One region of the Actinoplanes oblitus genome, then DNA from elsewhere that is predicted to be linked to it. Evidence: riboswitches for the same ligand, from Rfam matches in the RefSeq annotation. Region 1 holds a riboswitch; each other region holds the start of a gene.

Evidence for each region. Region 1 has a riboswitch for cyclic di-AMP ahead of Actob_RS05445 (C40 family peptidase). Riboswitches for the same ligand answer to the same signal wherever they lie in the genome.
Region 2: it holds a riboswitch for cyclic di-AMP, as region 1 does, so the genes downstream of both, Actob_RS18835 (hypothetical protein) here and Actob_RS05445 (C40 family peptidase) in region 1, are expected to answer to the same signal.
Region 3: it holds a riboswitch for cyclic di-AMP, as region 1 does, so the genes downstream of both, Actob_RS08545 (C40 family peptidase) here and Actob_RS05445 (C40 family peptidase) in region 1, are expected to answer to the same signal.

What each region holds. Positions count from the first base shown of each region.
Region 1 covers NZ_CP126980.1:1,207,723-1,217,449, forward strand. Annotated here, with positions in the region: partial or broken gene Actob_RS05430 (dTMP kinase) at 25-639, shown strand; gene Actob_RS05435 (SDR family NAD(P)-dependent oxidoreductase) at 1,234-1,917, opposite strand; gene Actob_RS05440 (sigma-70 family RNA polymerase sigma factor) at 2,456-3,457, shown strand; gene Actob_RS05445 (C40 family peptidase) at 3,532-4,395, opposite strand; cyclic di-AMP (ydaO/yuaA leader) riboswitch at 4,518-4,665, opposite strand; gene Actob_RS05450 (DUF3817 domain-containing protein) at 4,844-5,167, opposite strand; gene Actob_RS05455 (hypothetical protein) at 5,189-5,620, opposite strand; gene Actob_RS05460 (DUF6158 family protein) at 5,619-5,960, shown strand; gene Actob_RS05465 (DUF1360 domain-containing protein) at 5,989-6,510, shown strand; gene Actob_RS05470 (hypothetical protein) at 6,507-6,713, opposite strand; gene Actob_RS05475 (GAF and ANTAR domain-containing protein) at 7,089-7,925, shown strand; gene Actob_RS05480 (antibiotic biosynthesis monooxygenase family protein) at 8,012-8,326, opposite strand; gene Actob_RS05485 (MDR family MFS transporter) at 8,395-9,727, opposite strand, start outside.
Region 2 covers NZ_CP126980.1:4,188,144-4,197,870, reverse strand. Annotated here, with positions in the region: gene asnB (asparagine synthase (glutamine-hydrolyzing)) at 1-128, opposite strand, end outside; gene Actob_RS18860 (glycoside hydrolase family 3 protein) at 290-2,575, opposite strand; gene Actob_RS18855 (hypothetical protein) at 3,165-3,701, shown strand; gene Actob_RS18850 (peptidase inhibitor family I36 protein) at 4,634-5,158, opposite strand; gene Actob_RS18845 (RNA polymerase sigma factor) at 5,526-6,044, shown strand; gene Actob_RS18840 (hypothetical protein) at 6,025-7,077, shown strand; cyclic di-AMP (ydaO/yuaA leader) riboswitch at 7,123-7,282, shown strand; gene Actob_RS18835 (hypothetical protein) at 7,596-7,835, shown strand; gene Actob_RS18830 (MFS transporter) at 8,205-9,530, opposite strand.
Region 3 covers NZ_CP126980.1:1,850,174-1,859,900, reverse strand. Annotated here, with positions in the region: gene mraZ (division/cell wall cluster transcriptional repressor MraZ) at 125-556, opposite strand; gene Actob_RS08545 (C40 family peptidase) at 2,011-2,808, opposite strand; cyclic di-AMP (ydaO/yuaA leader) riboswitch at 2,848-3,033, opposite strand; gene Actob_RS08540 (Mur ligase family protein) at 3,445-4,665, shown strand; gene Actob_RS08535 (type 1 glutamine amidotransferase) at 4,687-5,400, shown strand; gene Actob_RS08530 (TVP38/TMEM64 family protein) at 5,518-6,228, shown strand; gene leuS (leucine--tRNA ligase) at 6,433-9,228, opposite strand; gene Actob_RS08520 (AAA family ATPase) at 9,681-9,727, shown strand, end outside.

The DNA.
Region 1 (9,727 bases):
GGCCCCCGGCTACCGTCGGTTGGTATGTCCGCCCCCTCGGTTGGTCCCCCCGTCGCCGTGAAGCGCCCCGTCCGCACCGTCGCCCTGGTCGGTGTCGACGGCTCCGGCAAGACCACGCAGGCCCGGCTGCTCGCGGCCGCGCTGGCCGGTGCCGGGCACCCGGCGGTGTACCGGCAGAACGCCGGCGGCCGGGCCTGGTTCGGCCGGCTGGCCGCCCGCTGGGGCCGGGGCGACGCCGAGGGGCTGTTCGGCCGGCGGGGCATGCTGCTCATCGAGTCGCTGCTGCGCTGGCTGGCGATCGCCCGGACCCTGCTGCGCCGCGCCGTCCGGCACGAGATCGCGGTGATGGACCGGTACGCGGCGTGCCAGTTCGCCAGCCTCCGGGCGCGGGGTGCCGGACCGGCCGCCGAACGGCGCGCGCGGCTGGCGTACCGGCTGTTTCCGCGGCCGGACGTGACGTTCCTGCTGGCGGTGGATCCGGCGGTGGCCCGGGAGCGGATCGACAGGCGGGGCACCGACCGGGAGTCGATCGAGTATCTGACGGCGGCGGACCGGGCCTATCGCTCGCTGCCGGAGGCCGCGGGGTTCGTGGTGATCGACGCGAACGGGTCGCCGGAGCAGGTGCACGCGGCGATCAGGGCCGGGTTGGCCGCGGCGATGGTGAGCCAGGCGGTCCCGGCGGCGGCCGGGTCATCCGCGATGGCGGCCGGGTCATCCGCGGTGGCGGCTGGATCCTCCGCGGTGGCCGGGACAACCCCGGGGGTGGCCGGGACAGCCCCGGGGGCAGCGGCGGGGACAGCCGCGGTGGCCGGGGGCAGGGGAGCCCCGGTGGCCGTGAGTGGGACGGCCGGGGCGGTCGCGGCCGGGCCGGCTGGGGCGACACCGGGCCGGCGCCGGGTCCGGGTGCGGACGCTGGTGCTGGCCGGCGTGCCGGCGGTGGCCGGGGCGGCGGTCATCGGGTGGCAGTTGGCGGAGAGTCTCTGACCGGCCCGGTTGGAGGTCGCGGGCCGGTCGCGCTCGAGGTCAGGTGCCCGGCTCGGTGGGGCTCCTGACGAGCATCGACGATCCGTTCGGTCCGGCCCGGCGCGCTCGAAAGCCCACCCTCCCAGGGGGATCCCCCGCTGAGCAGTGTGGCGGAAGATCGCTGGATCGCGCCGGTGGGCTGTGGACAACCCGCGCCTGTGGACGACGCGAGCGATCGACAGGACGGGGATCATGCCTGGCCGACGGGGACTATGCCTGGCCGTAGACGGGAACCTGGGCGCCGCTGACCGGGGCGGACGCGTCCGAGGCGAGGAACAGGACGGTGCCGGCGATCTCCGCCGGGTCCACCCAGCGGCCGTGGTCGGCGTCCGGCATCGCGGCGCGGTTGGCCGGGGTGTCGATCACGCTGGGCAGCACCGTGTTGCAGCGCACGCCCTGCTTCTTGTACTCGACCGCGACGGTCGCGGCGAAGGCCAGCACCGCCGCCTTGGCGGTGACGTAGCCGGCCGCGCCCGGGAACGGCGCCACGGCGGCCCGGGACGAGACGCACACCACCGCGCCGCCGCCGGCCGCGATCAGGTGCGGCAGGGCGGCCGCGGTGGTCAGGTAGGTGGGTCGCAGGTTGGTGGTGAGCATGGCCTCGAACTCGTCGACCGGGGTGTCGGCGATCAGGCCGCTGCCGGCGTACCCGCCGACCAGGTTGACCACCGCCTTCAGCGGGGCGTCCGGGTCACCGGCGGCGGTCGCCACGGCGGCGGCCGCACCGGCCGGGTCGGTGAGGTCGGCCGGGACGGCGACGACGCCGGCCGGCAGCCGGTCGACGGAACCGGGCCGGGCCGGGGCCACCACGCGCCACCCGGCATCCAGGAACGCCGCGATGGTGGCGGCGCCGAGTCCGCCGGTGCCGCCCGTGACAAGAGCAGTGTTGGTCATGGGAGCAGGTTGTCACACGTACGTGGATGTGCTTTTGCTCACTCCCGGCCGCTCGGGTGGCCGGCCGGGGGAATGTCACCGCATCGGGAAGCGTCACCCGGGCGGGCGAGTGAACTGTGGCCCACCGTGGCGCATTGTGGCCGATGGTCCCGTTCGACCTGCCGGTCACGCGGAGTGAGATCTTTTTTGATGTACGCGTTTGATTCAGGCCTGTCTGCTGCCGGTCGATGCTGCACGTGAACCCCAGGGACGGAAAAACCGTAGAACCAGGGTGACGAGCATCGCGGCGCCCAGGTGATGCCCGTCGCTGTGGACGATGAGAGGCCGATGGTGTTATGAGGCGCGCTACGGGTAACCGTCTATCTGCAAGACGGCCGCAGAGAGATCGTACTCAGCTACCGCGCACTGGGCTCTCAGGTAAGACCCAGGCATTCGTGACACTTTCGACCAGCCAGCCGGAATCAGCGCAGGCAGCCATTTGTTGTGTAGATGTCAGCAACCGCAATGCACGAGCTGCGGACGTTACGGGAGAGGGCTGATGGACGCAGGTAATGCCCGTAACAGGGTTAGTGACGGCAATGAGGGGACCGTGGGCAACGTGGAGAAGAACACCGTGATGCGTACCGACCAGGTTGCCGAGGAGCGCGACCTCGTCGGAGTCTACCTGCACGAAATCTCCCGGACGCCGCTGTTGGACGCCGCGCGGGAGGTCGAGCTCTCCAAGGCGATCGAGGCGGGCCTCTACGCCGAGCACCTGCTCGAGCAGGGCGAGGAGCGTCGCGGCGTCAGCCGGGAGGAGCTGGAGCGACTGGTCACCGAGGGCCAGCGCGCCAAGGACCTGTTCATTCGAGCCAACCTGCGCCTGGTCGTCTCGATCGCCCGCCGCTACGTGCGGTCGGGCATGCCGATGCTCGACCTGATCCAGGAGGGCAACACCGGCCTGGTCCGCGCGGTCGAGAAATTCGACTACGAGCGCGGCTACAAGTTCTCGACGTACGCGACGTGGTGGGTGCGCCAGGCGATCAGCCGGGCGATCGCCCAGCAGGAGCGCACCGTCCGTCTCCCGGTGCACCTGGTCGAGGACGTCAACCGGATGCGTAACGTCACCCGCCAGCTGGTGCGTGAGCTCGGCGGCGACCCGGAGCCGGAGCAGGTCGCGGCGGCCCTGGGCGTGACCGTGGAGCGGGTCAACGAGCTCACCCGCTGGGCTCAGGACACCGTCTCGCTGGACACCCCGGTCGGCGACGACGGCGACACCAACCTGGGTGACCTGGTGGCCGACAGCGACGCCCCGTCGCCCGAGGAGATCGTGCTGAGCGCACTGGAGCGCCAGCGCATCGAGGGCCTACTCAACCACCTGGACGACCGCTCGGCCGGCATCATGCGGGCCCGCTACGGCCTGGAGGACGGCCGCGAGCACTCGCTGACCGAGGTGGCCTCGCGCTTCTCGCTCAGCCGGGAGCGGATCCGCCAGCTGGAGATCCAGGCGCTCGGCCGGCTGCGCGAGCTGGCCCGGGCCGAGGGCCTGCAGGCCGCCTGACAATCCCTTCCCCCCGGATAACGACTGGAGGCCGGCACCCCGCGGGGTGCCGGCCTCCTTCACGTCCGGGTGCCTTACGACACGCGGCCGTACCCGGGACTGTCCGGGGTCATGATGTTGATCGTTCGGTACAGCACGTCCCGGCCGGCCGACGGCGCGTCAATGATCTTGCCGTCGCCGACGTAGAGCGCGACGTGCCCGCCGCCCCGGTAGAACACCAGGTCGCCCGGCTTGAGCTGGCTCTTGTCGCTGAACATCCGCACGGCGCCCTTCTGGGCGGCCGCGTTGTGCGGCAGCGACTTGCCCGCCGCCGCCCAGGCCGCCATGGTCAGGCCCGAGCAGTCGTACGAGTCAGGACCGGCGTCGCCGAATCCGTACGGCTTGCCGACCTGCTTGAACGCGAAGGCGACCGCCTTGCCGGCCGAGCCCGCGATGTTCGGGATCGAGCCGGTGTAGGAGCCGGTGTCCTCGGTGGCGCTGCCGTAGAGGTCCTCGCGCATGTCATACAGCTTCTGCAGGTCCTTCTTGATCTTCTTCTTCTGCGCGTCCAGTTCCTGGATCTGCAGGTTCTGCTTCTGCTCGGTGGTCTTGAGGGCCGCCTGCTTCTGCGCGAAGGTCTGCGTGGTCTCGGTGTACGTGTCGATGTCCGCCTGGTTGGACAGCGTGATCTGCTCCAGGTAGCCCATCCGGTCGAGCAGCTCGCCCTGCTTGCCGCTGAGCAGCACCGTCATCGGGCCGACCCGGCCGGTGATGTACTGCGACGTGGCGATCGTCGACATCTTGGCGCTGGCCTGGGCGAGCGCCGCCTGGGCCGGCTTCAGCGAGGCGGACAGCTTCACCGCGTCCGCCTTGGTCTTCTTCAGGTCGAGACGCGTCTTGTTGTACGTCTCGGTGACGTCCTCGAGCTTCTCCGAAGCCTTGTCGATCTGCTTCTTCAAATCGCTCTCGGACGGAGCCGCGTGGGCGGCCACAGCTCCCGACGTGGTGATCGCAAGTGCGGTCAGCGCGACCACCAGCGCCCGGAGCCTGGTACGGGGGTGTGGCACTGGTCAGGGGCCTTTCTTCCGCTTTGGCCGCCTACCGGGTTAGCTGACGGGTTCGGGCTCGGAAGAAGGCCCTACCGCGCGCGGCGCGGATTCACCCCCGGGAGATGGTTCCCCGGTTCACGAACGACGGGGGTGTCGTTCAGGATTCGGCGGCGTTGGCCGGCGCCATCGGAGGGTTTGTGGCTGCGGACCGGACCAACCGCATCAACTTATCGGGGAAGAAAACAAAATCAAGACCTCGCCGAGTGATTTCTTCCAATCGTCGGTCTTGCGAAGTAAATCCCGATAACCGGCTGTTATTCGATCCGCGCTGAGCGTTATTTCGACGCTGACGATCCTACTAATCCTTCAGCGCGGGCTCGAGTGCGGCATTCGGCATCCAGTGCCGGGTGACCTGGCGCTCGGCCCAGAACGAGAAGAACGGGATGGTGCCGGCCAGCATCACGACGACCATCCGGCCGAACGGCCAGCGGACCCGCCGGGACAGGTCGAAGGTGAGAAGCAGGTAGACCATGTACAGGAAGCCGTGCAGCGGGCCGATCAGGGCCACCAGCGTGGCGTTGTCGCCCAGGTACTTCAGCGGCATGCCGACCAGCACGAGCACGACGAGGAGCACGCCGACGATCCAGGCGATGGTCCGGTAACGGGTGAGGGCGCCCTGCACGGGGGTCTCCTTCTGCTTCTACTACTTGACGATGCGGCCGGGGTAGTCGGCCGGCCGGGCGCCGGGGTGCTCGGCCAGCCAGGCCAGGTAGTCGTTGTACGCGTCGAGCTCCGGGTCGGCCGCACCGGGCTCGGCCGCCCGCACGGCGACCCGGACCGGGCGGCCCAGGGCGACCGGGGCGTCCGGATCGCGCTCCGGGGCGGGCGCCGCCGCGGACTCGTCGGCCGGCTCGCCGGCGGACCCGAGCTTGCGGCGGTGCAGCTGGATCTCGCGGATCCAGATGAACACCACGAAGCCGGCGAAGACCGGCCACTCGAACATGTAGCCCCAGCTGAGCGAGTTACCTCCGGTCGCCCGGCTGAACTGCCACCAGCCGAGACCGAGACAACCCGCGGTCAGCACCAGCGCCAGGAGGTGCCGGGCGATCCATGCCGGGGTCCACAGCCCTTTCATGCACCCGAGCCTACCGGCGGGTTTGGCGGTCGCCCGCACGGGCAAGCCCCTGGACGAACAGCGGCTCATGAGACAGCGGAGGTACACGATGACGGATCCGGGATCCTCCGGCGGCGAGCCGGTGGACTTCGAGATCGGGGTCGACCCGGTGGGTCTGCCCGACGACGCCCTGTTCCGCGAACTCGCCAGCCTGTACCGGACCCGGCTGCAGACCCTGCGGCACGGTCCGGACGCGGCGCTGGAGAACCACTTCCGGCGCACCGCCGAGCTGGAGACCGAGTACATGGCGCGATATCCGGGACGTGAGATCGACCCCGCCCGGCTCACCCAGGACTTCTGACCCGCCCGGTGTGGAAAGGACCCCCTAGATGACCAGCCTGCAGGCCCGGGTCGCCGAGACGGCCCGGGCGTACGCGCCGCACGAGCACCGGCCGATGGCCGGCTATCTGGTCGCGATGGGCGCCTACGGCGCGCTCGCGGCCGGCCTGGCGGTGGCCGCCAAGATGACCGGCCGGACACCGCCGGAACGCCCGGCTCTGGCCGACGTGGTGCTGATCTCGATCGCCACCCACAAGCTGAGCCGGCTGGTCGCCAAGGACGCGGTGACGAGCCCGCTGCGGGCGCCGTTCACCCGATACACCGAACCGGCCGGAGCCGCCGAGCTCAACGAGGAGGTCCGGGACTCCGGCAGCAGTGTCAAGCACGGCATCGGTGAGCTGCTCACCTGCCCGTTCTGCCTGGCCGCGTGGGTGGCCACCGGGATGACCGGCGGGCTGGTGCTGGCGCCCCGGCTGACCCGGCTGGTGGCGACCGCGCTGACCGCGACCGCCGCCTCGGACTTCCTGCAGATGGCTTACTCGATGGCCAAGGAGAAGGCGGAGGGCAGCTAAAGGGTACGCAGCGCCTCTTCGGCCTCGTCCTGCAGATACTCGCCCTCGGGTAGGGCGTCGATCCGGGTCAGCAGGGTGGCCGGCAGGTCCTCGGCGATCGCCCGGCGCTGCAGGTCACCGCTGCTCATCCGTTCCTCGGCGCGGTACGCGTCGTCGAGGAAGGTGGTCAGGCGGGCGTCGTCCCCGGTGGTTTCGTCGGTCACGGCGGGTGGGGTACCCGGGGCCCGGCCGGGCAAACGCGGGACGCTCGGCGACTGTAAGCCAGGTCACAATAGCTACCGGAATCGTGGGCGGATGCCGAAGGTTGTGAACGGATGCCGGTGTGCCCAGTGTCCCCGGGCCTCACCCATCGCCTGCACGGAATACCGTTCGGCTGGAGCCGTGTTGAGCCACTCGCCGCGAGGCGACCTGCACACCGGCATCTACTTCGTTCGGCCCCCGGTTCGCCGGGGGCCGTACCGTTTCGCCGGCTCAGGCGTTTTTGAGCGTTCCCGGCGCAGAGGGTTTAAACGGACAACACCCCCCGATCGGGGCACCGAACCGCGCCTTCCCGGAATCGACATGGCAGTATCCGTCGAGTGTCTGTACCGCAACGTCGCGTACCGGCCGCGCAGCGCGGCACCCGGTCCCACCGACGCGCCACCCCCGGTGGGGTGACCGCGCCCGGCCGGCCCCGCCGTCTCGTCGCCGGTGGCCGGCCCCGGCACGGCGCCGCCGATCTGCTCGGTCCCGGTGCCCCGCACCCGGTCGAACTGGCCGGCCTGTTGCACGAGGTCACCGTGCGGTTGTTGAGCGCCGACACGCTCCAGCAGGCGCTCGACCGGCTGGCCGCGCTGATCGCCGGCGCGCTGCCCGGCACGACCCGCTGCGCGGTCGCGCTGATCAGTGAGGGCGGCCCGGTCACCGTCGCGGCCGCCGGGTCCGCCGGTGAGACGTCAGATCGGCTTCAGTACGGCGACGGCAGCGGCCCCGGGCTGGAGGCCGCCCGGACCCGCAGCCTCGTCACCACGCACGACCTGGGTGCCGACGAGCGGTGGCCGGAGCTAGCCGCGGCGGCCCGGGCGGACGGGATCGGCGCGGTCGCGGCGATCCCGCTGGACGTCCGGCGCACGGCGGTCGGCGCGCTCAGCGTCTGCCTGGGCCGGCCCGGCGAGATCGAGCCGGATCTGCTGCTCACCGCGATGGCGGTGGCCGGGCAGGCCGAGTTGCTGCTCGGTGAGCTGCATCGGCGGGAGACCCGGACCGAGGGGGCCGCGGTGGACCGGGCGGTCGGGGTGATCATCGCGCAGCGCGGGTGCGGGGTGCAGGAGGCCCACCGGATCCTGCGGGACAGCGCCCAGCGGCTCGGCCTGGACCAGATGGTGGTCGCCGAGCGCCTGGTCTCGGCGGCGGCCCGGAACCGGGCGGGCGCTTAGGGCCGGCGCCGCCGACCACGCCGTGGCCCCGGCGTGGTCGGCGGACGGCGGCCGGGCGCGTCACGCCCGGCCGGTCGGTGTGCTCGTCAGGCCCCGGTCTCCTTGTGGACCTGCTGGATCACCTCGAACTCCAGCAGGCTGGCGCCGGTGGCCACCGGCTTGGCCCGCTCGCCGGAGTGGGCGGCCCGGGCGCCGCCCTGCGACCAGTTCTGGAACGCCTCCTCCGACTCCCACTTCGTGTACACGAAGTAGCGGTTGTCGCCGGCGACCGGGCGCAGCAGCTCGAAGGCGAGGAAGCCGGGCTCGTTCTCCACAGCGCCGTGCCGGGCGGCGAAGCGCTTCTCCAGTTCGGGGCCGGCGCCCTCGGGGACCTCAATCGCGTTGATCTTTACTACAGCCATGCGGTCACGCTAACGCGTGCTCACCGGTACGGACGGCGGCGCGCTGCCGTCCGTACCGTAAGCGGTTGTCAGTGAGTGGAACCCTCGCTGCCCGCCTTGACCCCCGCCTGGTTGTCGTCGTCGGCGACCGGGCCGGAGCCCGGACCGGGAACGCCGGCGCTCTGCCCCGCCTGCGCCGCGTCGTCGGCGCGCTGCTGCTGGGCCGAGCGCATGGAGAGCGGGATCTCCGGCAGGAAGAGCACCACCACCAGGCCGACCAGCATGATGAAGAAGGCCATCAGGTAGACGACGTGCACGCTGTCGGAGAAGCCGACCTTGAACGGGTGGGTGAGCCCGTCGACGAACTTGTTGATCACCGAGGTGTCGCTGAGCGCCGACTTCATGGCGACCTGGAGCTGCTGCACCTGGTCCGGGTGGGCCTGGGCCGCGGCCTGGAACGCCGCGTCGCTCTTGCCGGCGTCGGTGTACGCGTCGTTGATGTTGCCGGGCAGGACGTTGAACAGCACCGACAGGAAGACCGCGGTGCCCAGCGTGCCGCCCATCGAGCGGAAGAAGGTGACAGCGCCGGTGGCGACGCCGATCTCCCGGGGGGAGACCGCGTTCTGCACCGCGGTGATCATCGGCTGCATGTTGCCGCCCAGGCCGAGGCCCATCAGCACCATGACCAGCATGGTCCGCCAGAGCGGGGTGTCCGCGCCGACCAGCGAGAACAGGAAGAGCGCGAGCACCATGAAGATGCTGCCGACGATCGGGAAGATCCGGTAGCGGCCGGTGCGGGCGATCAGCTGACCGGAGATGATCGAGCCGGACATGATGCCGAACACGAACGGGATCATCTGCAGACCGGCCATGGTGGCCGAGGAGCCCTTGACGATCTGCAGGTACAGCGGCACGGTCATCAGGCCGCCGAACATCGCGATGCCGAGGATCGTGCTGGCGCCGGTGCCGACGGCGATCGTCCGGTTGCGGAACAGTCGCAGGGGCAGCAGGGCCTCATCCTTGTAGGCCCGCTCGGCCAGCAGGAAACCGATCAGGCCGAGCGCGCCGAGCACGTAGCAGGCGATCGAGCGACCGGAGTCCCAGCCCCAGGCGCGGCCCTGCTCGGCGACGGTCAGCAGCGGCACCAGGCCGATGATCAGGGCGACCGCGCCGGGCCAGTCGATCCGGTGGTTGACCCGGGTGTGCGGCAGGTGCAGCACCTTGGCCACCACCGCCATCGCGGCGACGCCGATCGGCACGTTCAGGTAGAAGACCCAGCGCCAGCCGTCCACCCAGAGGATCTTGTCGGCGCCGGCGAAGAAGCCACCCAGGATCGGGCCGAGCACGCTCGCGGTGCCGAAGACGGCCAGGAAGAAGCCCTGGTACTTGGCGCGCTCGCGGGGCGGCACGATGTCCCCGATG
Region 2 (9,727 bases), 3.0 Mb from region 1:
ACCGAGATCCCGTGGCCGTCGGGGCCGCGCGGGATCAAGGTGGCGACCATCGCGCTGATCTGGTCACGGTGATCGGCTGCGCCTGGATCGTGAAGGTGCCAGTCCACGTACCCGGTGATGCCACACATGCGTTCCTCCGGTCGGGTCAACTGAGCGCTCCCGGCACCCGAGCGTCGTGGCCGGGTGGTGTACCGCGGTGAACGGCTTCCGGTTCCGCCGCAGAGCCGGCTTCTGCGGCGGGTCTATCGAGGCAGCGGACGGTGTTCAGCGGCGGTGGGAGCGGATGCGATCAGCGGTGGCGGGTCGTGGTGGTTCGCAGGCCCCAGCCGTAGGGGTAGAGCGGCTGGTAGTGGCGGTCGCCGACGTTGATGGGGACCTGCTGGGTGGTGGCCGGCCAGGTCACCGGGAGCTTGCCGGTGAACGGCCGACGGCCGAACAGGGTGTCGGCGACGCCGGTGCCTTCGCTGCCGGGTAGCCAGGAGGCGACCAGGGCGTCGATCTTGCCGAGTTGGTCGGTGATGATCTGCGGGCGGCCGGAGACGACCAGGACCACACACCTGGTGACCGCGTCGCAGACCTTGTCGATGGCGGCTTTGTCGACTGGTTGCAGGGTGAGCGATTTGGTTTCCTTCTGTGCCTCGGTGCCCCACGGCCAGGCCGGGCCGCCGACGTCGCCGTAGCCTTCGGCGTACGGGGTCTCCCCCACCACCACGATGCCGACGTCGGCGCGACCGATGGGTGCGGACGCGTCCGGGCTGTAGGTGACCTGGGCTCGCGGGGCATCCCGGCGGATACCGTCGAGGATGGTGGTGCCGGGGATGGTGTCGCCGGAGCGGCCCTGCCAGTCGAGGGTCCAGCCGCCGGCCTGGTTGCCGATGTTGTCGGCGTTGCGGCCGGCCACGTAGATTCGCGCGTCCGAGCGCAGCGGCAGCAGGTTGCCGGTGTTCTTCAGCAGCACCTGCGATGCGGCGACGGCCTCGCGGGCCAGGGCCCGGTGCGCGGTGCTGCCCACCTGGTCGACGCGGTCGGTGGTGGCGAACGGCTTGTCGAACAGGCCCAGCTTGAACTTGCTGGTCAGGATCCTGGACACGGCGTCGTTGATCCGGGTCATGCTGACCCGCCCAGCGTTGACCTCGGCCTTGAGTAGGGTCTCGAATCGCTCGGCGGTGTTCGGCTCCATGAACATGTCGCTGCCGGCGTTGACCGCCGTGCGCACCTGCGCGGCGGTTGGCAGCGGCGTGTCGGCGGTAGCGGCCGGGTCCGGGATCTGGTGGATGCCTTCCCAGTCGGTGATCACGAATCCGTCGAAGCCGAGCGTGCCTTTCAGCGTGCCGGTGAGCAGTTCCTTGTTGGTGTGCATCTTGATCGGGTTGCCGACCCCGTCATCGGTCCAGTCAATGCTGGAGAACGACGGCATCACGGCGCCGGCGCCGGCACGCACACCCGCGATGTACGGCGGGAGGATGGTGCGGGCGAAGTCACGGCGGCTGATGGTGGTGACGCCGCGGTCGATCGGGGAGCCGCTGTCGCCGGTGCCGTAGCTGGTGTTGCCGTCGCCGGCGTAGTGCTTGATCGTCGCGAGGACCCGGTCGGGGCCGTTGAGCTGGGAGGTCTTGCGGCCCTGCAGTCCGGTGACCGCGGTGGTCATTTGGGTGACCAGTTTCGGGTCTTCGCCGAAGGACTCGTAGGAGCGGCCCCAGCGTTCGTCGCGGGTCACGCACACGCAGGGCGCGAAGTCCCACGGGACCCCGGTGGCGCGGACCTCGGCGGCGGTGGCGTGATAGACCCGTTCGACGAGTTTCGGGTCGCGGCTGGCGCCGAGGCCGATGTTCTGCGGGAAGATGGTGGCGCCGTAGACGTTGCCGTGGCCGTGGACGGCGTCGACGCCGTAGATGATCGGAATCTGCAGCGGCGTGGCCAGGGCCGCCTGCTGGAACGTGTTGACCATCTGTACCCAGGCGGCCGGGGTGTTCGAGGCCGGCACGGATCCGCCGCCGGAGATCACCGAACCGAGCCGCCACGACGCGATCCTGGTGGTGTCGTCGGTGACGGCGGCACGTTCGGCCTGGGTCATCTGGCCGATCTTGTCGTCCAGGCTCATCCGGGACAGCAGGTCAGCCACCCGCCGCTTGACGCTCAGCTTCCTGTCGAGGTACGGCAGGCCGTTGGCGTTGATCACCACGGTCGGGCCCGCACCGACGGTGACCCCGGCTGTGGTGGGGCTCAGCGCGACGGGGATCGTCTCGGCGGTCTCGGCGCTGCGGTCGCGGCGTACCGGGATGCGGATCGTCTTGCGAGCGCCCGGGGTGCTGTCGGCAGCGAAGGTGATCATGCCGGTCACGGCCGTGTAGTCGGTGCCGGCGGTGGCGGTGCCGGTTCCCGTCCGGTACCTCAGTGTGGCCGGGCCGGCAAGGGGCTTGTTGTCGCTGGTGCCCAGGACGAAGGTGACGGTCGCCGACTGGCCCTCGCTGGCCTGGATGAAGGTCTGGGCTGCGGTGACGGTGGCCGTCTGTGTGTCGGCGGCAAAGGCCGCCTGGCCGTACAGCAGTGTGGCGCCGATGAGACCGGTGGTCACAGCGGCGGTGCGGCCGCGTGATAGCCGGCCCCGACGTCGATGGTGTGCGGGCATGCCGTTCCTCTCTTCGGTGACAGGTCAGCCAGTGGGGACAGGCAGCAGCTCTCGCATTGGCAAGATGGCCGGCCTGGCGCGCGGGTGGATGGGCGAGCTAGTCAGGTCGTCGCGCGTCAGGCGCCGGCCTGAGCGCGTCGCGGAGTTCCGGCGGGCGCCACCGCTGGCTGTCCCTTCTCGCCAGCGGGCCGTCCCCCTCAACCAGCGGTGGCGTCCCCCGGGAATGACCTTGCCGGTTCGTGATCGGCTCGGGAAGTTGTCTCCGGTTGTCGCCGGTTGCCGCGCCGCACGTGTTGTGCCCGGCTCCGGAGCCGGATCGCTGATGCACCCGTCGCCGTTGCCGAGGCAGGTTCATATGCACGCCAGGCTTCTCGTGAACCGCATCTGCTGCCCGGGTGAGCGCTATCCAACGGTTACGTGGCCTGTCGTAGATCGCTCGGGGCAACAGGGTGACGTGGCAGTAGCGCGGCCGCGTACTGCGGCGGGAATACGGCGTTCATACTTCGTTGCGAGCCGGCAAGGAAGGAACGCGTGGATGATCGTGCGACGAAGTGAGGTCTCCGGCACCGACGCTGCCGAAGCCGCCCTCGTGGCCTTTGCGCGTGCGCACATTGAATTCGTGGACGCCCACCACCGAGGGCCGCAGGGCTGGAGGTACGCGACCAAGGAGCATCTGCTGCTCGATATCGGCCGCCTTCATACCGCCGGTCCGCTGCCTGATGGGATCGACAAGATGCCGGATCAGTTCTGCTACAGCAATGCGGCTGCGGTCGCTCGCCGACGGGGATTGCTGTACGCCGAGGGCATCGCCGCTTTCAGTGTGTCCGGCACGGTGTGCTGTCTGGCTCATGGCTGGTGCGTCACCACGGATGGGATAGCGATCGATCCAACGTGGGATCCCGGAACTGGGCTCGCCTACCTGGGCGTCGCGATCAGCGATGAGTCGCTGTGGCCGACGGAAGAAAATTTCGGGGTCTTCGATGACTACGCACGGGTCAGTTCACTGCTGGCAAACGGGTTCGCCCCGCAAGCGGTCGCCGCGCTGGGCCGTGAGATACCTGCCAGGCCGTGAGGACGCTGCCGGGCTGTTGCGCCCGTCAGCGAGGCACCGACAGCCGCGGGACACCGTCGGCAAGGCACGCCGCCGCGGACTGATAGCGGGTCGACCAGGGATCCGAGCAGGCCGACAAGGACCTCATCTGCACCTGGACCACTCGAGGCCTCCTTCGCCTCCTGCTCCTGGCTGACTAGGGCACGAGGCAGCGCCCCGCCCCGGCTCGATCGCGGGCATCGGGCCTCGGCCGCTGGACGTGGGTCTCCGTGCGGGGCTACCGTCGAGACGGGCACGGCGGCGGTCGCCTTCCGGACGCACCAGATGTCCGGTGAAGGGTTCACAACTCCAGCCGCACGCGAAAACCGCCGCCCCGTGGATAACCACGGGGCGGCGTTCACGAACCGCGGCCCTGACCACAGTCGCGGGCTCGGCACTGCTGGTCGCGGCCGAATACGCGGTGCGCACGCTGAACGTCTCCTGGTAGGCGGAAGGCTCGGCACAACTCGGGTGGTCCGTTCTGCGCGGCAACTCGTACGCGCCCGCCGACGTAATGGATGTCGGTGCCAGGCAAAGACCGTGTTCTCAAGCCGCCGTGTCGGCCGGATCGCTCGGGGCGGGCCAGGGGTGCCATTGCGTGGGCGGAAGACCCCTGGCCCACGGGGCAGACTACTTCTCACCCACCGCGCGGGCCGGTTTTCGGCCTTGTCCAGTGACTCCAGGAACCCGACGCCCATGCCGATCCCGTCGTCCGGATGCCGGCGTCCGCGCGAACCGCGGAAAGTGGCGTGCGCTGTTGCTGTTACCGGCGGCGTACCGGCGAGGCGGTTGGCGGCCCTCCAGCGGGGCAGCACATCCCAGGCCCGGTCGCGGCGCTGATCACTCCTCATGTGGGGCCGTCGCGTGCCGCCGGTTCGGTCACGGCGCCGGCCGAGGGTGGCTGGCGGTGGTGGTCAGCAGTTCGTTCGGCTCACGTAGTCGGCCTGGTTGCGGTAGGGGTTGACGTCGGCGATGGTGCGCCGCGTGGTGCCGGCGGTGAACAGCACTGTATCGACGCTGCCGGCTTCGTTGAGGAAGCCGACGGTGCCGCTGCTCATGTTGTAGTGCACGGACTCCGTCCGGTTGCGCCAGCCCCACGTGCCGAGGTCCTGCCAGCCGCAGCTGGAGAGTCGGCCGCGCGGGTAGGTGTAGTTGACGCCGTCGTAGAAGCAGAACCAGCCGGACGGGCAGTCGGCTGCGGCGAGGGCGTGTCCGGCTTGGGCGCGGGTGACGGTAACGATGAAGGTGCCGCCGCCGTAGGCGATGTCGCGGTCGCTGATCGGTGTGCCGCCGGGGTGCTCGTGCAGGTATGCGGCCATCGCGGCTCGCGTGGTGTCGGCCGGGTAGGCGGCTGCGGGCTGGGCGCTGAGCGTGGCTGCCAGGACGCATGTCGTGATCAAAGCAGCAGTCTGCAGGTAGCGCAGGCTGAAGCGATTCATGAGCGACCCCCGTTGTCATTCAGCTCGACAAATGTCAATAGCAGGAACCCTATCAATTCTTGAACATCAATTGGAGTGCATGAATGTGCCGAGATGGGAGCGGGTTTGCATCAGCTGCAGGTGCCACCATTTCGCCCGTTCGAGTGAAGATCCATAATTGATGATCTTGATCTCGGTGCCGCCTTTCGGAACGCTTAGGTATCGGTCTTGTCACGGTCGTTGCGGCGCGGCGGATTCGGAACGGCGCCGCGTACTTAAGGGGTGAAGAGTCTGCCCGGATCGGGCGGCGTTGCCCGTGAAGAGGAGCGCGTTGGACGGCAGCGAAAGATCAGCGGAGATCGAAAGGGCATGGTCGGAGCACAAGGACATGCTCTGGCGTACTGCGTTCGGGATCCTCCAGGACCGGCAGAAGGCCGAGGACGCGGTCCAGGACACCGTGGTCGCGATGGCTAGGCACCTGCGCCGCTACAAGAGGCCGCCGGACTCCTGGCGCGCGTGGCTGACCACGGTCGTCACCCGCCGGGCGCTCAACATCAGATACCGCCGCCTGACGTTCTGGGGCTGCGATCTGGATGCGGTCCCGGTTGGCAACGACCCCACCTTCGAGGCCGTGTACGGCCGCGAACAGCGGGAACGGATCTTCGCGATCGCCGGCGACCTGCTGAGTAAGCGTGACCGGGCGGTGCTGGTCCTGCGGGCCGACGGCTTCGGCAACGCCGAGATCGCCGCGGCGATGAAAACGACGCCGAAGGACGTCTCCAACAGGTATTGCCGCGCCCTGGCGGTGCTGCGACGTGCGATGGCAGCGCCCGACGCCGCCGGGCCGGGCCTGCCGAGACCGACTACGACGAAGGGAGCCAAGAACCATGTCCGTCCCGGGGCCTGATCCCGTCCGCCGCGGCTACACCGACCTGGAGGTGGTCCCCCTGCACGTCGCCGCACTGAGTCCACCACCCGGCGAACCGCAGGATCCACCGGCGACGTTGTCGCTCACCGCCGCGCAGATCGTGGCCGGGGTGCGCCTGCGGCGCCGCCGTGCCCGGCAGGCTCTGCTGCGCACGATCACCCGACAGGCCGCCGTATTCGTTACGGTCCTGGTCGCGCTCGCCGGCACCTGGGCGATCGTCGACCGCCGCCCACCGGGCGCCGTGCCGTCGGCCTCAGCTCCAGCGGGCGGCGTGTGGTTGCTGCCGCTACCCGAGCCCGGGCAGTGGCGCGACGCCCGGGCAGAACTGACCACGCTGTCCCAGACGGTGGCGAAACTGTCCACGCCAGCCAACACCGGCCGCTACACCTATACCCGCACCCGGGTCTGGGCGCGGGAGGCGACCGCTGGGCACGACGCGGTGACCGTCCATGACGAGCAGCGCTGGTGGACGCCGCAACAGGCCGGCCGCCAGACCCGTACGAGCGTGCCCGGCTGGAGTCCCGGCGAGGATCCCGGTCCGATCCGGCCCCCGGATCCCGGCCAGGACGTCTCCTACGGGGATGGGCAGATGCCGGTGGTGGCGCCGCGGTTGGCGGACAACGTGTTCCAGGTGTCCAGCCAGCTCGCCGAGCAGCAGGATCCCGCGGACGGCCCGCAGGCCACCCTGCGCGCGGTCCGCGAGGTGTTCCGGTTCCACGACCCGAGTCCGCAGCAACGGGCCGCGCTGCTGCAGGCACTCGCCGACACTCCGGCCGGCCTGAAAGTCGCTGGAATAGTCGACGGCGGAATCGGTCGGCGCGGCTTAGCCGTGGTCGCCGACAGCCAGCAGGGCGCCGTCCGGGACATCGCCGTGTTCGACCCGCGGACCGGCCGGATGCTCGCTTATGACACGGTCTGGTTGCGGCCTCCGCCGGGTGTCAGAATCCCGACTCCTGCCTTGTCGGACTCTCTGCTATTCATTGATGCGACCCACACCAGCAGCCCCGGCTGACGAGGCTGCGCCGCGCCCCCCAAGCTGCACGACCTGTCACGCACGCTGCACCAACCGTTGAGTCACTTCGGTGAATCGGGGAACCACTCGGCCGCTGCTGCACGCTAGCGGCGGCCACGGGGTGAATCCGGCTGACCTTGGCCGGTAGGGCCTGCTTCCTGCCCGAACCCGTCAGCTAACCCGGTAGGCGGTTTCCTTCTTCAGGAAGACACATACATGCACGCGAAGTTCCACGCTGGCCGTTTGCCGGTCGCCGCGACGCCGTCTGGTCCGCCCGGATCGGGCGGCGTCGTCGTGCCCGGCACGACCATCGCGCCGCAGCGGCCCGGTCGACGAGGCGCCGGCACCCACGTTGCTATCCCCCGGTTTTGTGTCGTGACGTAACTCTGGCGAGCACCCACGGGCTTCACCGCACCGCCCTGCCCCATCCCGATGTCATCGAGCATCGCCCGGCCTTCTGCCGGGCGAGCGCCGGCCCCTGGCCGGCAGGTTCTGTCGCATCGAGAAGGGAGACTCCCTTGCCTGAGAACGCGCAAGGCCAGGGCGGCAACTCCGGCCGGCTGCCCGAGCGGCCGGAGCGCGTCCAGCAGATCAGTAAGGCGCTCGACCAGACCCTGATCATCGCCGGGGTTCTGGAGATCGCCGAGAAGCTGCTGGCGCTGGCCGGGAGTGCGGACCCGACGACCATGGTGTTGGTCGCCGGATCCGCCCTCAAGGTAACGGAGGTCGTGCTGCGAGCCTGGAAATTCCGGCACTAACCCCCGCCCGGCCCTGTGGTGGCCCGCTCCGCAAGGGGCGGGTCACCCGCAGGCCGTCTATCCGCCAGCAGCGGCAGCTAGCCATCTGCTCACTGCGGGAACAACTTTTATGTCCAATCGCGGAAAACAGGTGATCACGGGCGATCACATCGGACACCACGTCCGACATTAGCCGTGTCCAGTACCCGGCCGAGGTACATGATTGACCTTGGTGATCACTCCCACCCTCACCCAGCCCTCGGCATATCGTCAACCCGCATCGGCGTGCCACCTTCGGGAACTCAACGCCTCAGCTTGGGCGTGGGCGATGGCCCAGCCGGCGACGTGCAGCGCTGGTCGCGGTGGCCGGTTCGGGGCGCGCGAAGGGGCTCATGCGGATTCTCCGGCGACGATGGAGGTGGCTGGCACGGGTGCGGGACGGCTGCGGGTGGTTGGTGTGGTGTGCCAGGTGACACGCCAGCCGGGGTAGGCGACCGCGGCGAGGTAGGCGGTGGCGCAGAGCCAGAGCGCTGCGGGTAGGCCGAGGGTGAGTAGGGCGGCGGCGGCGAGGCCACCGAACGGGATGCCGGTCCAGGCTCCCGCGATGATCTGGGTGCGGATCCGGCCCTGCAGGTGTTCCGGGATCCGGTCGCACTGGATGGCCTCGATGACCGGGTTGCCTGCGCCGGAGCCGAGGCCGGCGACGGCCCAGACGATCAGGACGAGCGTCGGTGGTGCGTTGAGCGCGATGACGGCGAACCGGCTCACCCCGGCGATCGACATGCCGGCGAGATAGATGCCGCGGCGGTGGGAGTCGAGGCGGTCGCCGCGCCAGCCCATGAGGGCGGCGGTCACCGCGGCGGTGCCGGCGAATGCGCTGATCGCCAGGCCGGTGGTTTCGGTGTCGTGGCCGCCTCGGCTGGCCCAGACCGGTAGCAGGCCGCCGAATAGGGCCCGGTCCAGCATGTTCGTGACCGCGAACATGATCATCAGTGCGGCCAGGGAGCGGTCGGCGTGCAGGAATCGGACGCCGGTGGCGAACTGCTGGCGGTAGGTGCCGGTGGCGGGTTCGTGCCGGACGGGGGTGCTGATCGTCGCGGATGCGAGGGAGCCGAGGGCGAACAGGGTCGCGACCAGGAGCAGGGTGACGGTGAGGCCGCAACGGGTGTAGGCGAGGCCGCCGAGGTAGGGGCCGAGGCCGGCGCTGCGTTCGACGGCGGTCGTCCAGCCGGTGGCCCGTATCAGGGCGATGCCGGTGTCCTCGGCGACCGGGCGCAGCAGCACGGTCTTCGCGGCGGTGGCCGGGCCGTCGGCTGCGCCGACCGCGGCCATCAGGACCGCCAGCAGCCACAGCGGTGGCAGGCCGGTGACGGCGAGGACCACCATCACTGTGGCCGAGAGCAGGTCGCCGCAGGCACCGATGCGCTGCGGTGCGACGCGGTCGAGGAGGGGCCCGGACAGAACTTGCATGACGACCCACGGCAGCACCTGGCACAGGGTGATCAGGCCGGTCTGGACCACGCTTCCGGTGACCGCCAGAACCATCGCGGGTAGTACGACCAGCAGCATCCGGTTCGCCGTCAGCGCGGCTCCCCGGGCCACCAGCAGTACGGCCAGTCCGAAAGGCTGCTGGTGGCCGGCCCGGGCATGCGCGCCGGGGCAGCCGCGCAGCGTCCGGGCGGCCGACCGGTTGATCACGCGCAAGAAGGGGGACATTGGCTCCCGCTCAAACCCGGACCAAGACGGCTATGGCCGGCAGCACGATCGTTGCCGCCCGCCGAGGCCGTCGGCGACCGGGCGGGCACATGCCGGTGATGGGCACAACGTGTGTCGGCGCCGTCGGGTGCAACCTGATGCTGTCGTTCGAAGCAGGTGTGTCGGCGGTGGCGTGCTGGGTGGTGTTGTGGTCGGTG
Region 3 (9,727 bases), 640 kb from region 1:
GGCTCCGGACACGCGCCTGGCGCCGGGGAAGAGGCGCCAGGAGCGGGAGCGGCTGGAGATCTCGCAGTACGGCAAGCAGTGGCGGTCGGGCCGGAAATCCCAGCGGCCCACCGAGTGCCACGCCTTACAGTCCGCCGGGCAGCACCCCCTCCTCGATGTCGGCGAACTCTTCCTCGCTCGCCGAGAGGTAGTCGTCCCAGGACTGCTTGTCCCAGATCTCGACCCGGGTGCTGGCCCCGATCACCACGAGATCCCGGCCGAGACTCGCGTACTCCCGCAGATGTGCGGGGATGGTGACCCGGCCCTGCTTGTCAGGCACCTCGTCGTGGGCGCTGGCGAAGAACACCCGGCTGTAAGCCCGGGCGGCCTTGTTGGTCACCGGCGCCTCGCGCAGCTGGCCCGCGATGCGCTGGAACTCCGGCATCGGGAACACGTAAAGACAGCGCTCCTGCCCCTTCGTGATCACGACACCTCCCGCCAGCTCGTCACGGAACTTCGCCGGGAGAATCAGCCGGCCCTTCTCGTCCAGCCGAGGGGTGTGCGTGCCGAGGAACATCGGCCCCCACCCCTTTGCCGGGACGGCCGCTCCATCGCGGAGGAGTGGACCGTCTGTCAACTCGGGCCGGCAGGCTCTCGGTTCGGTCCCTCGGTCCTGCCACTGCGCCCCACTCTACTCCACTTCCCTCCACCTGCAACCCGAAAGGGACTGCTCGCGAGCCGTTTTCGCGGACGTAATCCCAGTTCACAGGCGGTGGCGCCGAGTGGAGGGCCAGAGCATGATCCACCAGGTCCGGTTTCCGACATCCGGCACAGCGGGGTCGATAACTCCGCCCGAAAAGGGCAGTTCAGCCCCTCGCCCAGCGCGGCGGGGAGGAAAGTGGAGCCCCGCGAGGGAGGAAGGTGGAGCCTCCGGCGCACACCTCAGCCCAGCCGGGTGGAACCTCCGGCGCACACCTCGACCCGGTTAGGTGGCCCCTCCGGCTGGCGGCTCGACCCAGTTGGGTGGAGTCTCCGGTGCGCGGCTCGACCCAGTCGGGTGGAGTCTCCGGCGGGCGGCTCGACCCGCTTGGGTGGAGCCTTCGGTGCGCGCCTCGGCCCGGTTGGTTAGAGCCTTGGTGCGCGGCTCGACCCGGTTAGGTGGAGCATCCAAGGTCGACCCGAGGCCATCACCACCGTCTTGCGCCTCACCCCGGAGCCCGGCCCCCGAACCACCATGCTCGTCCCGGCGGCACGGGTGCTTCCCCCGTTGTGCCTGCCGAGCCCTTGGTCATCACCTCGCCCAAAGCCCCCGCCGCCCGGACCAACCCCCAGCTGGTCTCCACAGCCCTATCCCCGGCCCGGACACAACCCCCATGCCCAGCCGAGAACCATGGGCTGGCACTCACGGCCCTATCCCGAGCCCGGACACCACCCCCACCACCAGCCGAGAACCACGAGCTGGCACTCACGGCCCCATCCCGAGCCCGGACACCGCCCCCACCACCAGCCCAGAAACCCGAGCTGGCAACCACGGCCCCATCCCAAGCCCGGACACCACCCCCACGACCAGCCGCACGGTGTGGAGGCGGGGGCGGCGCTGCCGAAGGGCGGGCGTACCGGGAATGTCGGACTGCGGCCGGGGAGCGGGCAGCGGACCGGAACCCGTTGCACACCTCGACCTGACCAGGGCGCCAGCGGACCGCGACTGGCGGCCGGAACCGTGACCCACCGCCCCCTGGCCTGGCGACCACACCGCAACCAACCACGGACCGCAACCGGCGGCCAGGACCGTGACCCACCGCCCCCTGGCCTGGCGACCACACCGGCGACCGACCACGGACCGCGACTGACGGCCGGAGCCTTGACCCACCCTGGCCTGGCAACCACACCGGCGACCGACCACGGCCGTAACCGGCGGCCAGGACCGCGACCCCGGGGCCGGACCACGCTCCGGACCCGGGAACGCCAGTGGGGCGCGACCCGATCCGGGTCGCGCCCCACTGGCGGTGTGTCCTTACTTACTACGCGCTATCAGGCGACCAGGCGCCGCACGACGTAGTTGCTGCCGTAGATCTTGTGCTTCCCGACCCGGGCGCCCGTGTGCGGCGAGTCGTACATGTACCCGCCGCCGGCGTAGATGCCCGCGTGGTACCCGTACGACCCGGACCGGAAGACGATCAGGTCGCCGACGCGCTTGCTCGACTTGCTGACCGCCTTGCCGTACTTCTGCTGCGAGTTCGCCTTGTGCGGCAGGCTCTTGCCGGCCGCCTTCTTGTACACGTAGCTGGTGTACCCGGAGCAGTCGAACCGCTTGGGCCCGGCGGCACCGAACAGGTAGAGCGCGCCCTTGTGCTTCTTGGCCTCGGCGAGGATCTTGGCCCCGCTGGCCTTGAGCGTGATCTTCGCCTTACCGGAGGCGGTCTGCTGGTAGCCGCTGCCGGTGAAGAGCGCGCGGACGTAGACGCTGGAGCCGACGCCCTTCTGGTCGGGACGGGCCGCCAGGGTGACCGCACCGTTGCGCACGGTCTTGGTGTCCCAGGTGACCCATTTGCTGGAGCGCCAGGCCTGCAGCCGGACCGTGCCCTTGGCGACCTTGCCGGTGCGCGGGTCGATGACCTTGGCGGTGAGCTTGAGGGTGGAGCCCCAGGGGAGCTTCCGGTTGTTGACCGAAGCGGTCAACCTGGGCTTGGCCTTGGCAGCCGCCGCGGTGGTGGCGGTGACGGCGCTCGCGACCGGGGTGGTGGACGCGGCCGCCGGCGAGGCTCCAACGAGCTGGCCGGCGCAGAGGCAGAGACCCAGGGACAGTGCGATGGTACCGGCGCCGGACATGCGGCGGCCACGGCTCGAACTGTGTTCGTGCACGGTTGAGAAATCCCTCCGGCACGCCTGCGAGGTTAGCTGTCGGGTTCGGGCGGGAAGGCTTGCCCGGCCACCGTGGTGGCTTCACCCCAAGGTCCGAACCGGTACGCCGTCGTGGGGCACGGCGCTGTGGTGCGGACCGGAAAGTGGGTTCCCCGTCCCTGCCCCCTGATGCCTTGTCAGCTTTCTGGAACTGCGTGGTCGCGTCGACCAGCCCGGGGCAGGGCTCGGCGTGAACCGGTGCGGCGCGACCGGCGAGCGGTTGCCGCCGGTGAATCTTTGGTACCCGACTTCGCCGATGATCGTCAGACGCCAGTTAGTCACCCAGCGTATTCGGCACACCGATTGCTGTCCCATTTGTTGCGTCCACAAGACAAATGTCATTACCCGGAGCACCTGATCAACTACATTCCGTCGAATGGAGCCAGTGAACCAGAACACACAATTTCTCCCGGGGTAATCCCCTAGGGATCCCGAAACGGTGACTCAGCGGCGCAAACGTGGTAATCCCCACGGGGCTGAACCCTTGCCATTGAGCCGCGGGCCTTCCGGCAACTCGACGTAACCCTGGGGTCCGGTACCCTCGCTGGCGTGACGGACGGGAAGATGCCCCTGCGGGCCATAGTCGCGACCACTGCGTCGAAGACCGCGGCCGCGCTCTCCAGGGCCGCGGGACGCGGCGACGGATCGGTGATCGGCGGCTGGATCGGCCTCAAGATCGATCCGGATCTGCTGGCCCACCTGTCGTCCGGCCGGGCTGTCGCCCTGGTCTCCGGCACCAACGGCAAGACCACCACCACGCGCCTCACCGCGGCCGCCGTCGGCGTGCTCGGCCGGGTCGCGACCAACGGGTACGGCGCCAACATGCCCACCGGCCACACCTCCGCGCTGGCGAAGGAGGGGCACACCCCGTTCGCCGTGCTGGAGGTCGACGAGCACTACCTGGCCCAGGTGATCGACTCCACCCGGCCCAAGGTGGTGGCGCTGCTCAACCTCTCCCGCGACCAGCTGGACCGGGCCAAGGAGGTGGCGATGATGGCGCAGCTGTGGAAGACCGCGCTGGCCGGCCACCCCGAGATCCGGGTGGTGGCCAACGCGGACGACCCGATGGTGGTCTGGGCCGCCGTGAGCAGCCCACAGGTCACCTGGTTCAGCGCGGGTCAGCGCTGGCACGACGACTCGTTCGTGTGCCCGGAGAGCGGGCACCCGATCGAGCGGGCCGACGGTGACTGGTGGTGCACCGGCTGCCCGCTGCGCCGCCCCGTCCCGCAGTGGGTGGTGGAGGAGGACGGCGTCATCGACCCGCGCGGCGACTGGCACCTGGTGAAGCTCCAGCTCCCCGGCAAGGTCAACCTGGGTAACGCGGCCACCGCCCTCGCGGTCGCCGGTGAGTTCGGGGTCCGCCCGATCGAGGCCCTCCCCCGGCTCTCCCGGGTGACCTCCATCGCCGGGCGGTACGCGCAGGTCGACCGGGACGGCCGCAACATCCGGCTGCTGCTCGCCAAGAACCCGGCGAGCTGGCTGGAGGCGTTCGACATGGCCGACCAGGCGCCGACGCTGCTCTCGATCAACGCGCGGGACCCCGACGGGCTGGACACCTCGTGGCTGTGGGACGTCGACTTCGCCCCGCTGCGCGACCGGCCGGTGCTGATCACCGGGGACCGGGCGTACGACCTGGCCGTCCGGCTCGAGGTGAACCGGGTGCCGTTCCAGCACGTACAAAGCTTCGACCAGGCGCTGGCGGCGGTCCCGCCCGGCCGCCTCGAGGTGATCGCCAACTACACGGCGTTCCAGGACATCCGCGCGGTGCTCGACCGTGTCAACTGAACCCAACACCGAGGTCAAGGCATGAACGACAGCACGCTGCGGATCGTCTGGATCTACCCGGATCTGCTCTCCACCTACGGCGACCGGGGCAACCTGCTGATCCTGGCGCACCGGGCGGCCGCCCGCGGCATCCCGGTGGAGACCTACGAGGTCCGCTCCGACATGCAGATGCCGACCACCGCCGACATCTACCTGATCGGCGGCGGTGAGGACGGCCCCCAGTCGCTGGCCGCCCAGCGCCTGATCGCCGACGGCGGGCTGCACCGCGCCGTCAACCAGGGCGCCTCGGTCCTGGCCATCTGCGCGGGTTACCAACTGTTCGGTCACTCGTTCTTCGCCAAGGGGACCAAAGTTGCGGGCCTCGGCCTGCTCGACATCTCCTCGGACCGGGGCGAGACCCGGGCGGTCGGCGAGCTGCGCGGCGACATCGACCCGCGGCTCGGCCTGCCGCCGCTGACCGGCTTCGAGAACCACGGCGGCCGCACCCACCTGGGCCAACACGCCGCACCGCTGGCCCGGGTGACCAGCGGCATCGGCAACGACGGGCACACCGAGGGCGCCTGGGCCGGCAAGATCATCGGGACGTACTCGCACGGACCGGCGCTGGCTCGCAACCCGGCTATAGCCGATCTGCTACTGCGTTGGGCGACCGGCGCGGATAGGCTTGCGCCTCTTGACGACACCTGGCCGGAGCGTCTGAGGGGTGAGCGGTTCGCCGCCACCGCCCCGGCCTGACGAGGAAGGGGCGGGCGGTTCGCCGCCACGACCCCGGCCTGACGACGAAGACGAGCGCTGAATCGACTGCACGACCTTGTCCTGAACCGACGAGCCGTTGGGGCGGTAGACCTGCATATGACCGACAAACCTGAACGCCCCGTGGGCGCCCGCACCGGGGACTCTCAGGCCGCGCCGATCAGCCGCAAGCGCCGTTTCGTCCGGCTCGGCGTGCTGACCGCGCTGATCGCCGGTCTGGCGGTGGCCGCCGCCACCCTGCCGCTGCGTGAGCTGGGCGACGCGGTGGTCGCGCTCGGCCCCGGCGCCGCCGTCGCCGTCGCCGTGCTGGGCGGCCTGCTGCTCTCCGTCCTGGTGCCGCGCACCGCGGTGACGGTGGCCTGCGGCGCCCTGCTCGGTGCCGCGACCGGTGCGATCGCCGCGCTGGCCGCCGCCCTGATCGCCGCGATCGCCACCTACTACGCGGGCCGCTGGGCCGGTCGCGGCGCCCTGCAGGCCAAGGCCGGCGGCCGGCTCGCCCGCCTGGACGGCTGGCTCAACCGTCGTGGCCTGGCCGCCGTGCTCCTGGTCCGCTTCCTGCCGCTCGCCCCGTTCGGCCTGGTCGGCTACGCCTACGGCACCACCAGCGTGTGCCGCAAGCGCTACCTGCTGGGCACCACGATCGCCGCCATCCCGTCCACGATCACCTACGCCGTGATCGGCGCCGCGGTGGCCACCCCGGGCAAGATGAGCGCGATCACCGTCGCCCCGGCGCTGATCAGCTTCGTGCTCTCCACGGCGATCGTGCTCCGCTGGCGGCAGACCTCCCGCCGCACCGCCACCCCGGCCTGACGCGCGACTCGCCCGGCGCCAGGCAGGCGCTCACGCCCGGCTTCACCCCGTTTGGGGTACGCCCGGAGCAGCGTTCCACGGCTCCGCGACGCTCCCGGCGCGGCAGCACTGTGCTCCGGCCGTACCGTAATCGGGTGGTGATCGTGAACTGGGAACACGGCGGGCCGGCCTCGCGATGGCGAGACCGGCCCGGGGCGCGCGAACTCAGACGACGACGCTGACCAGACGGCCCTTGACCACGATGACCTTCTTCGGCTCCTTGCCGGCCAGCGCCTCGGCGACGGCGGCCAGGGCCTGCGCCCGGACCTCCTCCTCCGGGGTGTCCGGGGCGACCTCGACCCGGCCGCGGACCTTGCCGTTCACCTGCACCGGGTAGGTGATCGAGTCGGCCACCAGCTGCGCCGGGTCGGCCTGCGGGAAGTCGGCGTAGGCCAGCGTCCCGATGTGGCCCAGCTTGCTCCACAGCTCCTCGGCCAGGTGCGGGGCGAACGGGGACAGCATCAGCACCAGCGGCTCGACGGCCTCCCGGGAGACCACCGGCAGCGGGGTCAGCGCGTTGGTCAGCTCGATCAGCTTGGCGATCGCGGTGTTGAACCGCAGCTCCTCCATGTCCTCCCGGACACCCGCGATGACCCGGTGCAGGATCTTGCGGGTCTTGGCGTCCAGCGGCTCGTCGGTGACCCGGATCGCGCCGGTCTCCTCGTCGACCACCAGACGCCAGACGCGCTGCAGGAAGCGCTGCGACCCGATCACCGCCCGGGTCTCCCAGGGCCGGGAGACGTCCAGCGGGCCCATCGCCATCTCGTAGACCCGGAACGTGTCGGCGCCGTACTGCTCGCACATCTCGTCCGGGGTCACCACGTTCTTCAGCGACTTGCCCATCTTGCCGTACTCGCGGCTGACCTGCTGGTCGCCGTAGTACCACTTGCCGTCGCGCTCGACGACCTCCTCGGCCGGCACCACCACGCCACGGGCGTCGCGGAACGCGTAGGCCTGGATGTAGCCCTGGTTGAACAGCTTGCGGAACGGCTCGAAGGACGAGACGTGGCCCAGGTCGAACAGCACCTTGTGCCAGAAGCGGGCGTACAGCAGGTGCAGCACGGCGTGCTCGACGCCGCCCACGTACAGGTCGACACCACCGGCGTCGGTCGCCGAGCGCGGGCCCATCCAGTACGCCTCGTTGGCCGGGTCGACCAGCACCTTGTCGTTGTGCGGGTCCAGGTAGCGCAGTTCGTACCAGCAGGAGCCGGCCCACTGCGGCATGGTGTTGGTCTCCCGGGTGTACGTCTTGGGACCGTCACCCAGGTCCAGCTCGACCTGCACCCAGTCCTTCTTGCGGGACAGCGGGGTCTCCGGCTCGGTGTCCGCGTCGTCCGGGTCGAAGGTGCGCGGCGAGAAGTCGTCGACCTCGGGCAGCTCGACCGGCAGCATCGAGTCGGGCAGCGCGATCGGCAGGCCGGTCTCGTCGTAGACGATCGGGAACGGCTCGCCCCAGTACCGCTGCCGGCTGAACAGCCAGTCGCGCAGGCGGTAGGTGGTGGCGCCGGCGCCCTTGCCGTGCTCCTCCAGCCAGGCGATCATCGCGGCCTTGGCGTCGTCCTTGGTCAGGCCGTCCAGGAAGCCGGAATTGATCACCTCGCCGTCGCCGACGTAGGCGCCCTCGAAGCCGTCCGGGGTGGCGATGGTCCGGACCACCGGCAGCTCGAAGACCGTGGCGAACTCGAAGTCGCGCTGGTCGTGGCCGGGCACCGCCATGATCGCGCCGGTGCCGTAGCCGGCCAGCACGTAGTCGGCGATGAAGACCGGGATGCGCTCGTCGTTGACCGGGTTGACCGCGTAGGCGCCGGTGAAGACGCCGGTCTTCACCTTGCCCTCGGCGGTCCGCTCCTCCTCGGTCTTGGCGGCTGCCGTCGCCTGGTAGGCGGCGACGGCCTCGCCCGGGGTGGCGGCGACCTTCCAGGACTCGTGGGTACCGGCGGGCCACTCGGCCGGCACGATCGTGGCGACCAGCTCGTGCTCCGGGGCCAGGACCATGTAGGTGGCGCCGAACAGGGTGTCCGGGCGGGTGGTGAACACCGTGATCCGGTCGTCGCCGGCCGCGAAGTGGACGTGCGCCCCCCGGGAGCGGCCGATCCAGTTGCGCTGCATCAGCTTGACCGGCTCCGGCCAGTCCAGCACGTCCAGGTCGTCGACCAGCCGGTCACCGTACGCGGTGATCCGCATCATCCACTGCTTCAGGCTGCGCTGGAAGACCGGGAAGTTGCCCCGCTCGGACCGGCCCTCCGGGGTGACCTCCTCGTTGGCCAGCACGGTGCCCAGGCCGGGACACCAGTTGACCGGGGCCTCGCTCATGTAGGCCAGCCGGTACCCGTCGATCACCTTGCGCCGCTCGGTGGCGGACAGGCCGGCCCACTCCGGCCCGCGCGCGCCGGACTCGAACTCGGCGATCAGCTCGGCGATCGGCCGGGCCTTGTTCAGCTCCGGGTCGAACCAGGAGTTGAAGACCTGCAGGAAGATCCACTGGGTCCAGCGGTAGTACTCCGGGTCGGTGGTGGAGAACGAGCGGCGGTCGTCGTACGCCAGGCCCAGGCGGCGCAGCTGCTGCCGGTACCTGTCGACGTTGGCCGCCGTGGTCACCGCCGGGTGGGTGCCGGTCTGCACCGCGTACTGCTCGGCGGGCAGGCCGAACGCGTCGAAGCCCATCGGGTGCAGCACGTTGAAGCCGGCCATCCGCTGGTAGCGGGTGTAGCAGTCGGTGCCGATGTAGCCCAGCGGGTGCCCCACGTGCAGGCCGGCGCCGGACGGGTACGGGAACATGTCCTGCACGTGCAGTTTCGGAGCGCCGGCGCGCGGGTGGTCCGGGTCGGCCAGCTCGCCGACCGGGTTGGGCGCGTGGAACGTCCCGTTCTCCGCCCAGTACTGCTGCCAGCGCAGCTCCATCTCGCCGGCCATCGCGGCGGTGTAACGGAACGGGTTCTCGGTCTCGCTCATCTTCACCATCTCGTCTACGTCAGTGGGCTGGTGGGGTTCGCGCTCCGGCCGCGACTCGCACCGGCGCCTGGCGCCGGCGGAGGCGAAGGGCATAAAAAAGCCCCTCACACAGGAGGGGGCGCCGCACTGTACCGATGACGGTTCAGCGCGGCCGGCTAAGGAGCAGAACAGACCGAGCCATGCGCGCCATGATACCCGCCCGCCGTCACGCACGGCGACCGGTATGCCGCCGGGTACCGAATCGGTCCGAAAGCCGATCACCGTCGGTAAATGGACCATGTTTGCTCCGTTTTCTCGAAAGCCCTTGCGTTCCGGCCTTTCGGAGGGATGTACATCCGGGGATAACCTGTCAGGACGGGCGGCGAGCGCCGGAGGCCCACGGCCGCTGGGCGCCCGCAACCTTGGGGTGCCCTGACGGTGGGTGATCCGCCTTCGGAGTACGTACTACTGGGAGGAAGCCCGTGACAACGCCGACCTGGGGCGAGCCGACAGGACCGCTGACCAGCGC